One region of the Streptomyces sp. NPDC058637 genome, then DNA from elsewhere that is predicted to be linked to it. Evidence: predicted binding sites of a transcription regulator. Region 1 holds the regulator's gene; the other holds the start of a gene.

Region 1 (5,021 bases):
TGCCCTCGGCCGCCCGTACGACGCCTTCGGCCCAGCGGCCCCGCCCGTCGGTCAGGACGAGGTCCTCCCCCGGGTTCAGCCGCTTCACGGACACGGCGTGCCGCCCTTCGGATCCCTCCAGGACGAACTCCGGCCCACTGGGCATGTGCTCGACGACGAAGACCGGTGCCGTCACTGGGCACTCCTCCCACTCACTGCCGCACGCGCGGCTTCCGTCTCGGCGGCGAGCAGTTCCACGAGTTCCCCGGCGGGCAGCTCGCGTGCCATCCGGTGCCCCTGGCCCGCCCACAGGGCCATGCCCTGCGGGTCGCCGGCCTCGGCAGCCGCCTTGCGCAGCCCGCTGGTCATCTGATGGACCTGCGGGTAGGCGGCGGGGGCGTACCTGCCGTGCTCGCGTACGAAGCGGTTGACCAGCCCTCGCGCGGGGCGCCCGGAGAACGCTCTGGTCAGGGCCGTCGTCACGAACAGCGGGTCGGTCAGGGCCCGCTTGTGCAGGGGGTGCGCCCCGGACTCGGGGCAGGCCAGGAAGGCGGTGCCGAGCTGTGCCGCGTCCGCGCCCGCCGCCAGCACCGCCGTGATCTGGGAGCCGCGCATCAGCCCGCCGGCCGCGACGACCGGCAGCCGCACGCTCTCGCGGACCTCGGCGACGAGGGTGAGCAGGCCGGTGCCGGTGAGGCCGCCCTGCGGGTCGTCGCGGTGCGTGGACTGGTGGCCGCCCGCCTCGGTGCCCTGGACGCAGACCGCGTGGGCGCCCGCCCACTGGGCGTTCCGCGCCTCCTGGGGTGTGGTGACCGTGACGACGGTGAGCGTGCCGGCCGCGGCGAACGCGTCGAGGACCTCGCGGGTGGGGCAGCCGAAGGTGAAGGAGACCACGGGGACGGGGTCCTCCAGGAGGATCGCGACCTTGGCCTCGTAGCCGTCGTCGCCGCTGGAGTCGGGGTCGCCGAGCGGGGTCTCGTACCAGGACGTCTCACCGGCGAGCTGATGGCGGTAGACCTCCACCGCGCTCGGGTCGGCGAGCAGCGGCTGCGGCATGAAGAGGTTGACGCCGAAGGGCCGGCCGGTCAGGCGGCGCAGCTGCTTGATCTCGTGGTACATCCCGTCCGCCGTCTTGTAGCCGGCGGCCAGGAAGCCGAGCCCTCCGGCGTCGGCGACGGCCCCGACCAGCTGCGGGGAGGAGACACCGCCCGCCATCGGGGCCTGCACGATCGGATACCGGCAGAGATCGGTCAGCGCCAAGGACATGACGGCATCGTGCCACGTCCCGTGCGGGGCGCCGAATCAGCCGATCCGGCCGTCGAGGGGCGGGTCGCCGCACCACCGCACCGCCCGCCGGTACGGAACCGGCGGGCGGTGCGGTGTGGACGTCGTGCGGGGTTCAGCGGCCGTTGAAGGCGTCCTTCAGCCGGGAGAACAGGCCCTGCTGGCCCGGCTGGAACTGGCCGGTGGGCCGCTCCTCGCCGCGCAGCTTGGACAGCTCCCGCAGGAGGCGCTCCTGCTCGGGATCCATCTTCGTCGGGGTCATGACCTCGACGTGGACGATCAGGTCACCGCGCCCACCGCCGCGCAGATGCGTGATGCCGCGCCCGTGCAGCGGGACCGACTGGCCGGACTGGGTGCCGGGCCTGATGTCGATCTCCTCCAGCCCGTCCAGTGTCTCCAGCGGCACCTGGGTGCCGAGCGCGCCGGCCGTCATCGGGATCGTGACGGTGCAGTGCAGGTCGTCGCCCCGCCGTTGGAACACCGCGTGCGCCAACTCGTGGATCTCGACGTACAGATCGCCGGCCGGGCCGCCGCCGGGGCCGACCTCTCCCTCGCCCGCGAGCTGGATGCGGGTGCCGTTGTCGACACCTGCGGGGATCTTCACGGTGAGGGTGCGCCGCGAGCGGATGCGGCCGTCGCCGGCGCACTCGGGGCAGGGGGTCGGCACGACGGTGCCGAAGCCCTGGCACTGCGGGCAGGGCCGCGAGGTCATGACCTGTCCGAGGAAGGACCGGGTGACCTGGGAGACCTCGCCGCGGCCGCGGCACATGTCACAGGTCTGCGCGGAGGTGCCGGGTGCGGCGCCCTCGCCACTGCAGGTCGTACAGACGACCGCCGTGTCGACCTGGATGTCCTTGGTCGTGCCGAAGGCCGCCTCGTTGAGGTCGATCTCCAGCCGGATCATGGCGTCCTGGCCGCGCCGGGTCCGCGAACGGGGCCCGCGTTGGGCGGCGTTGCCGAAGAACGCGTCCATGATGTCGCTGAAGTTGCCGAAGCCGCCGGCTCCGAAACCGCCCGCGCCGCCACCGCCGGAGGCGGACAGCGGGTCGCCGCCGAGGTCGTAGACCTGCTTCTTCTGCGGGTCCGACAGCACCTCGTAGGCGGCGTTGATCTCCTTGAACCGCTCCTGGGTCTTCGGGTCCGGGTTGACATCCGGGTGCAGCTCGCGTGCGAGCCTGCGGAATGCCTTCTTGATCTCGTCCTGAGATGCGTCGCGGCGCACGCCGAGTACGGCGTAGTAGTCCGTGGCCACTTACGACTCCGCCAGGATCTGTCCGACGTAACGTGCCACTGCGCGTACCGCTCCCATCGTTCCGGGGTAGTCCATGCGGGTCGGTCCGACCACGCCGAGTTTGGCGACTGCCTCGTCGCCCGAACCGTAGCCGACCGCGACGACGGACGTGGAGTTGAGGCCCTCGTGGGCGTTCTCGTGCCCGATCCGTACGGTCATGCCTGAGTCCGTGGCCTCACCGAGCAGCTTCAGCAGGACGACCTGTTCCTCCAGTGCTTCCAGCACCGGTCGGATCATCACAGGGAAGTCGTGCCCGAAGCGGGTGAGGTTGGAGGTGCCGCCGATCATCAGCCGCTCCTCCGTCTCTTCGACCAGAGTTTCGAGAAGGACGGAGAGCACCGTCGAGACGGTTCCCCGGTCCTCGTTCTCGAAGGATTCCGGCAGGTCCTGCACCAGTTGCGGAACGTCCGCGAAGCGGCGTCCGACGACCCGGCTGTTGAGCCGGGCCCGCAGATCGGCGAGAGAGGTCTCGCCGAACGGGGCGGGGCAGTCGATCATACGCTGTTCGACCCGGCCCGTATCCGTGATCAGTACGAGCATCAGACGGGCCGGAGCGAGCGAGAGCAGTTCCACGTGCCGCACCGTGGAACGGGTCAGCGAGGGGTACTGCACGACGGCGACCTGCCGGGTCAGCTGCGCGAGCAGCCGGACCGTGCGGCCCACGACGTCGTCGAGGTCGACCGCGCCGTCGAGGAAATTCTGGATGGCCCGGCGCTCCGGCGACGACAGGGGCTTGACGCCCGCGAGCTTGTCGACGAAGAGCCGGTATCCCTTGTCCGTCGGGATACGCCCCGCACTGGTGTGCGGCTGGGCGATGAAGCCCTCGTCCTCCAGCACCGCCATGTCGTTGCGGACGGTGGCCGGGGAGACCCCGAGCCTGTGCCGCTCCGTGAGCGCCTTGGAGCCGACGGGCTCCTCGGTGCCGACATAGTCCTGGACGATGGCGCGCAGCACTTCGAGTCTGCGTTCGCTGAGCATCGCGCACACCTCCAGCTGTGGTTCTCCGGTGTCTGCCTGGCACTCTGTGTGTTCGAGTGCCAGCAATCCCCCCGGTCAGTGTACGGGGGCGGGGTGGGGCGGGGGCAAGGGCGACCGGCCATGCCGTCGCGGGACCGCGCAGGTCGTTGCCGATAGCGTCACCGTATGGACGTCTCTTGGGAAGACCTCGGCTGGGAGCGGTTGGGCAACGGTACGGGACGCCGACGCCTTCCCGTCTGGGACGCGACCGCCGCGCTGGTGGCCGGGGCGGACGGCGTGCTGCTCTACGACACCGGTTCGACGCTCCGCGAGGGGGCCGCGCTGAGGACGCAGGCGGAGGCCCTGTTCGGCCGCAGGGTGACGCATATCGCACTGAGCCACCCCCATTTCGACCATGTGCTGGGCACCGCCGCGTTCGCCGGGGCGGAGGTCTACGGGGCGGTCGGCACGGCCGGTCTGCTGGGGCGGCACGGGGCGGCGGGGCTGCGCGCGGACGCGATGCGGCACGGGATGAGCGAGGAGGACGCCACGGCGGCGACGGACGTGCTCGTGGCGCCGCACCACCAGGTGAGCGGGGAGTGGACGCTCGACCTGGGCGGTGGCCTCCAGGTGCTGCTGGCCAACGTGGGTCCCGGGCACACCGGCCACGACCTCGCGGTGCTGGTGCCGGGCTCCCCCGTCGTGGTGCTCTGCGGTGATCTGGTCGAGGAGTCCGGCGAGCCGCAGGCCGGCCCGGACGCGGCCCCGTCCCACTGGCCGGCCGCCCTGGACCGGCTGCTGGAACTGGGGGGCGAGGACGCTTCGTACGTGCCGGGGCACGGCGCGGTGGTGGACGCCGCGTTCGTACGGGCGCAGCGCGACCGGCTGGCGGCCCGTTTCGGCGGGTCCTGAGCGTGTCGCCCTCTATCGTCGTGCCATGCGCAGCTACCAGCCGGACCTGACTCCGCCGTGGAAGAGGTCCGCCCCCGCACCCGAGGTCCCCGCCGAGCCCGATCTGGTCGTGGAGGAGGCGGTCAGCGGATTCTGCGGTGCGGTGATCCGGTGCGAGAAGACGGCCCAGGGGCCCACGGTCACGCTGGAGGACCGTTTCGGCAAGCACCGGGTGTTCCCGATGGAGCCGCGCGGATTCCTGCTGGAGGGCCGGGTGGTCACCCTCGTGCGGCCGTCGGCCGGCGGGCCCACGCGCCCTGTGCGCACCGCCTCCGGTTCGGTGGCGGTCCCCGGGGCGCGGGCGCGGGTGGCTCGGGCCGGGCGGATCTACGTCGAGGGGCGGCACGACGCCGAGCTGGTCGAGCGGGTCTGGGGGGACGACCTGCGCGTCGAGGGCGTGGTCGTGGAGTACCTGGAAGGCATCGACGACCTCCCGGCGATCGTGCGCGCGTTCTCCCCGGGCCCGGACGCCCGGCTCGGCGTCCTGGTCGACCACCTGGTGCCGGGCTCCAAGGAGTCCCGTATCGCCGCCGAGGTCACGGACGCGGACGTGCTCGTC
Region 2 (5,021 bases), on a different contig from region 1:
CCACGGCTCGCATCGTCGGCTGAGAGAGCCCATCAGAAGGTCGCTGAGAAGACCTCAGTGGCTAGCCCATCTTCACGGCCCGGTGCGTAAGAGCCCTCACGCTGTATTCACGTGGGATGCTTTCTCCGGCTCCGACAGGGCTCCGTGAGGACCCAGAACATAGTTGTCACTGAGACCTGAGCGCGCGGCCGTATTCGGCCTGTGCGCACCACCCGGGATGGTTCCACAAGGCATGCACCGAGTGCAGGTGGTCGGACGTGCCCGAGCGGTTCGGCCTGTGGACGGGCATCCACAACCGGTACAGGACGTGTCGGAACTGCGGCGTCTGGGACGACGTCATGGCCGCCCTGCCGACGGACGGCCCCGGCTACCGCCCGGTGCCGGAACTCAACCTCGTGCCGCCGTTCCGGGTGGAGTGCCGCGTCGACCCGTGTGTCCTGACCGGAGCCGATATCCGGGAAGAAGCGGTGTCCCCGGAATCAGGTGTGCCCACGCCTCACCGCCGTCGAACAGCTGTGGCCCGCAGCCCCTTGTCAAGGGGTGCGGGCCACAGCGCGCGTGGTCCTCACGCCCCCACGGTCCCGTCGACCCCCTCGCGCAGGAGGTCCGCGTGCCCGTTGTGGCGGCTGTACTCCAGGAGCACGTGCATCATCGCCAGGCGCAGCGACACCTCCTTCTCCCAACGCGGCTGGCGGCCCAGCAGGTCCAGGGACTCGGCCTCCCGCTCGACGCGGCGCGAGTTCTCCACCTCGGCCTCCCAGGCGCCGAACGCCTCGACCCTGGTCGAGGCGCTCGCGTCGTAGGCGGCCTGGAAGTCGATCCGGTCGGACCAGACCATCGGCGCCGCGTTGTCCTCGAACACACGGCGGAACCAGGCCCGTTCCACCTCGGCCATGTGCCGCACCAGCGCGAGCAGCGACAGCGTGGACGGGGGCATCGACCGGCGCCGCAGCTCCTCGTCGTCCAGCCCCTCGCACTTCATGGCCAGGGTGGCCCGGTGGTAGTCGAGGAAGGCCCGCAGGGTCTCACGCTCGCTGCCCGAAACCGGCGGGCCTGTCCGGGAGTCCGTGGTCACAGGCGTGCGCTCCTTCGGGACGGGTAAGGGGAGGGACCAGTATCCGCCACCTCCGTGATCACGCGAACAGGAACGACGCCGGCCCCCGGGACGGATCCCGGGGGCCGGCGTCGTACAGGTACTGCGGATGCGGCTGACGCCGCGTGGAGCTGCTGATCCGAGGATCAGAAGTCCATGTCACCGCCCGGCATGCCGCCCGGAGCGGCCGCGGAGGCCTTCTCCGGCTTGTCGGCGATGACGGCCTCGGTGGTGAGGAAGAGCGCGGCGATGGACGCGGCGTTCTGCAGGGCGGAGCGCGTGACCTTCGCCGGGTCGATGATGCCCTCGGCGATCATGTCGACGTACTCGCCGGTCGCGGCGTTGAGGCCGTGACCGATCGGCAGGTTGCGCACCTTCTCGACGATGACGCCACCCTCGAGACCACCGTTGACGGCGATCTGCTTGAGCGGAGCCTCCAGCGCGAGCTTCACGGCGTTGGCGCCCGTGGCCTCGTCACCGGTCAGGTCGAGCTTCTCGAAGACGGCCGTGGCCTGGAGCAGAGCCACGCCACCACCGGCGACGATGCCCTCCTCGACGGCGGCCTTGGCGTTGCGCACCGCGTCCTCGATGCGGTGCTTGCGCTCCTTGAGCTCCACCTCGGTGGCGGCGCCGGCCTTGATGACGGCCACGCCGCCGGCCAGCTTCGCGAGGCGCTCCTGGAGCTTCTCGCGGTCGTAGTCCGAGTCGGAGTTCTCGATCTCGGCACGGATCTGCTTGACACGACCCTGGACCTGGTCGCTGTCGCCGCCACCGTCGACGATCGTCGTCTCGTCCTTGGTGATGACGACCTTGCGCGCGGTGCCGAGCAGGTCGACGCCGGCGTTCTCCAGCTTGAGACCGACCTCCTCGGAGATGACGGTGCCACCGGTGAGGATGGCGATGTCGCCGAGCATGGCCTTGCGGCGGTCACCGAAGCCCGGAGCCTTGACGGCGACGGACTTGAAGGTGCCACGGATCTTGTTGACGACCAGGGTCGACAGGGCCTCGCCCTCGACGTCCTCGGCGATGATCAGCAGGGGCTTGCCCGACTGCATGACCTTCTCCAGCAGCGGAAGGAGGTCCTTCACGTTGCTGACCTTGGAGTTGACGATGAGGATGTACGGGTCGTCGAAGGACGTCTCCATACGCTCCATGTCGGTCGCGAAGTACGCCGAGATGTAGCCCTTGTCGAAGCGCATACCCTCCGTGAGCTCGAGCTCCAGACCGAAGGTCTGGGACTCCTCGACGGTGATGACGCCTTCCTTGCCGACCTTGTCCATAGCCTCGGCGATCTTGGCGCCGATCTCGGTGTCAGCAGCGGAGATGGAGGCCGTCGAAGCGATCTGCTCCTTGGTCTCCACGTCCTTCGCCTGCTCCAGCAGAGCGGCGGAGACGGCCTCGACGGCCTTCTCGATGCCACGCTTCAGAGCCATCGGGTTGGCACCCGCGGCGACGTTGCGCAGGCCCTCGCGGACGAGCGCCTGGGCGAGAACGGTGGCGGTGGTCGTACCGTCGCCGGCGACGTCGTCCGTCTTCTTGGCGACCTCCTTGACCAGCTCCGCACCGATCTTCTCGTACGGGTCCTCGAGCTCGATCTCCTTGGCGATGGAAACACCATCGTTGGTGATCGTGGGCGCGCCCCACTTCTTCTCGAGGACGACGTTTCGGCCCTTGGGGCCGAGGGTGACCTTGACGGCGTCGGCGAGCTGGTTCATCCCGCGCTCGAGACCGCGCCGTGCCTCCTCGTCGAACGCGATGATCTTGGCCATGTGAAGTGGTCCTCCCGGACAGGGGTGGATTCTCCGGACCGAGAGGCGCCCGCGACGGACGGCCAGCGTGCTCTGTGGTTCCTTGCCCCACAGAGCCTGCGGGCCTCACCGGCCCGGTCCAAGTTCTGTCACTCTCACCTGGAGAGTGCTAACGCCAATGATTAGCACTCGACCCCTGCGAGTGCAAGCGTCCCCCTCCGTCCGCGGACAGCCGGGAGGGGGCGCGCGGACGCACGAAGGGCCCGTAACCCCTCATCGGGGGTACGGGCCCTGCGTGCGTGAGTAGTGTCGTTGGCCGACCGCGCCGAGCTCAGCCGACGGCGAGCTTGACCATGTCCGCCTGCGGCCCCTTCTGGCCCTGCGAGATCTCGAATTCAACTCGCTGACCCTCTTCGAGGGTGCGGTACCCGTCCATCTGGATCGCGCTGTAGTGGACGAAAACATCCGCACCACCGTCGACCGCGATGAAGCCGTACCCCTTCTCCGCGTTGAACCACTTGACGGTGCCCTGAGCCATGCCTAACTCCCCTATTACTGGCCCTTGCACGAGCACCGCACTTCGCGGGCCCGGGTCAAACTCACCCTCCGACCGGAGAGGGTGGCGTGCGTCGGAACGCGTCGACCGCGGCCGAATGTATCTGCCCAACTGCCCTCTGCAACAGGTCAATCGGACGAGAATTCTGGGCAGGGCTGAACGCCCGGATATGGAGAACTTGTGATAATCCTGGGCAATTCGGGCCGGACAAAGGCGGCTTATGCCACAAAGGGTTCACGTACTTTGGCTGCTTCTAGTCGCGACCGGGCGCATTCTCATATGCGGGCGGCACGGGCAGCTGAGGGGGCTTCCCCAACTGTACCGCGCTCAACCATGCAGAATTGCCCCCTCCGCTTCTCTCGCGGAGGGGGCAATGGTGTTCTCGCGGTGGTGCGGCCGGGCGGGAGCGTCAGCCCCAGGCGCCGCGCAGGACGGTCAGCGTCAGGGACCGTGTCCGACGGTCAGCCTCCGGCGCTGTGTCCGACGGTCAGCCTCCGGCGACGGCCGGAATGATCGAGACGCCGGCGCCGTCCGGGGTGGCCGTCGCCAGGCCGCCCTCGAAGCGCACGTCGTCGTCGTTGACGTACACGTTCACGAACCGGCGCAGCTTGCCCTGGTCGTCCAGGACGCGGGCGGCGATGCCCGGGTGGTCCTTCTCCAGGGACTCGATGACCTCGGAGAGGACCGTGCCCTCTGCCGGGACCTCGGCCTGACCGCCCGTGTAGGTGCGGAGGATGGTGGGGATGCGGACCTTGACGCTCATGTGGGTGCCTTCCTTCGGTCCCGGGTGGTCAGTTGGTGGCGGCGAGGCCGGCGGCGCGGAACGCCTCCAGGCTGGGCCGGATCGTGGCCGCCACACCGGTCGTCGGGGCGACGGCGTCCAGCGTCTTCAGCCCGTCACCGGTGTTCAGCACGACGGTCGTCAGCGTCGGGTCCAGCAGACCGGCCTCGATCAGCTTCTTCGTCACACCGACCGTCACACCGCCCGCGGTCTCCGCGAAGATGCCCTCGGTGCGCGCCAGCAGCTTGATCGCGTCGACGACCTGCTCGTCGTTCACGTCCTCCACGGCACCGCCGGTGCGCCGGGCGATGTCCAGGACGTACGGGCCGTCGGCCGGGTTCCCGATGGCCAGGGACTTGGCGATCGTGTTCGGCTTCTGCGGCCGGACGACGTCGTGGCCCGCCTTGAAGGCGGTGGAGACCGGGGAGCATCCCTCGGCCTGCGCACCGAAGATCTTGTACGGCTTGTCCTCGACCAGGCCGAGCTTGATCAGCTCCTGGAGGCCCTTGTCGATCTTCGTGAGCTGCGATCCGGACGCGATCGGGATGACGAGCTGGTCGGGCAGCTGCCAGCCGAGCTGCTCACAGATCTCGTACGCCAGGGTCTTGGAACCCTCGCCGTAGTACGGCCGCAGGTTGACGTTGACGAAGCCCCAGCCCTCGCCGAGCGGGTCGCCGATGAGCTCCGAGCAGAAGCGGTTGACGTCGTCGTAGTTGCCCTCGATGCCGACCAGTTCACCGCCGTACACCGCGGCCATGACGACCTTGCCCTGCTCCAGGTCGTGCGGGATGAACACGCAGGAGCGGAAGCCGGCGCGGGCCGCGGCGGCACCCACCGCACCGG

The links. The regulator HrcA, encoded in region 1, represses chaperone genes, less so after heat shock. The targets are predictions, from matches to a motif close to TTNGCACTCNGNNNNNCNGAGTGCNAA.
Region 2: a site for HrcA is predicted at 3,024-3,050, ahead of groL (chaperonin GroEL). Genes of this name have one in related genera too.

Annotation. Positions count from the first base shown of each region.
Region 1 is NZ_JBHXRD010000001.1:335,047-340,067, forward strand. Features, by position in the region: gene ACFWVP_RS01600 (16S rRNA (uracil(1498)-N(3))-methyltransferase) at 1-175, opposite strand, end outside; gene ACFWVP_RS01605 (nitronate monooxygenase) at 172-1,245, opposite strand; gene dnaJ (molecular chaperone DnaJ) at 1,379-2,515, opposite strand; gene hrcA (heat-inducible transcriptional repressor HrcA) at 2,516-3,532, opposite strand; gene ACFWVP_RS01620 (MBL fold metallo-hydrolase) at 3,698-4,423, shown strand; gene ACFWVP_RS01625 (DUF3097 domain-containing protein) at 4,449-5,021, shown strand, end outside.
Region 2 is NZ_JBHXRD010000046.1:21,844-26,864, forward strand. Features, by position in the region: gene ACFWVP_RS31985 (AAA family ATPase) at 1-23, shown strand, start outside; gene ACFWVP_RS31990 (DinB family protein) at 566-1,075, opposite strand; gene groL (chaperonin GroEL) at 1,240-2,862, opposite strand; gene ACFWVP_RS32000 (cold-shock protein) at 3,173-3,379, opposite strand; gene ACFWVP_RS32005 (MoaD/ThiS family protein) at 3,885-4,160, opposite strand; gene thrC (threonine synthase) at 4,189-5,021, opposite strand, start outside.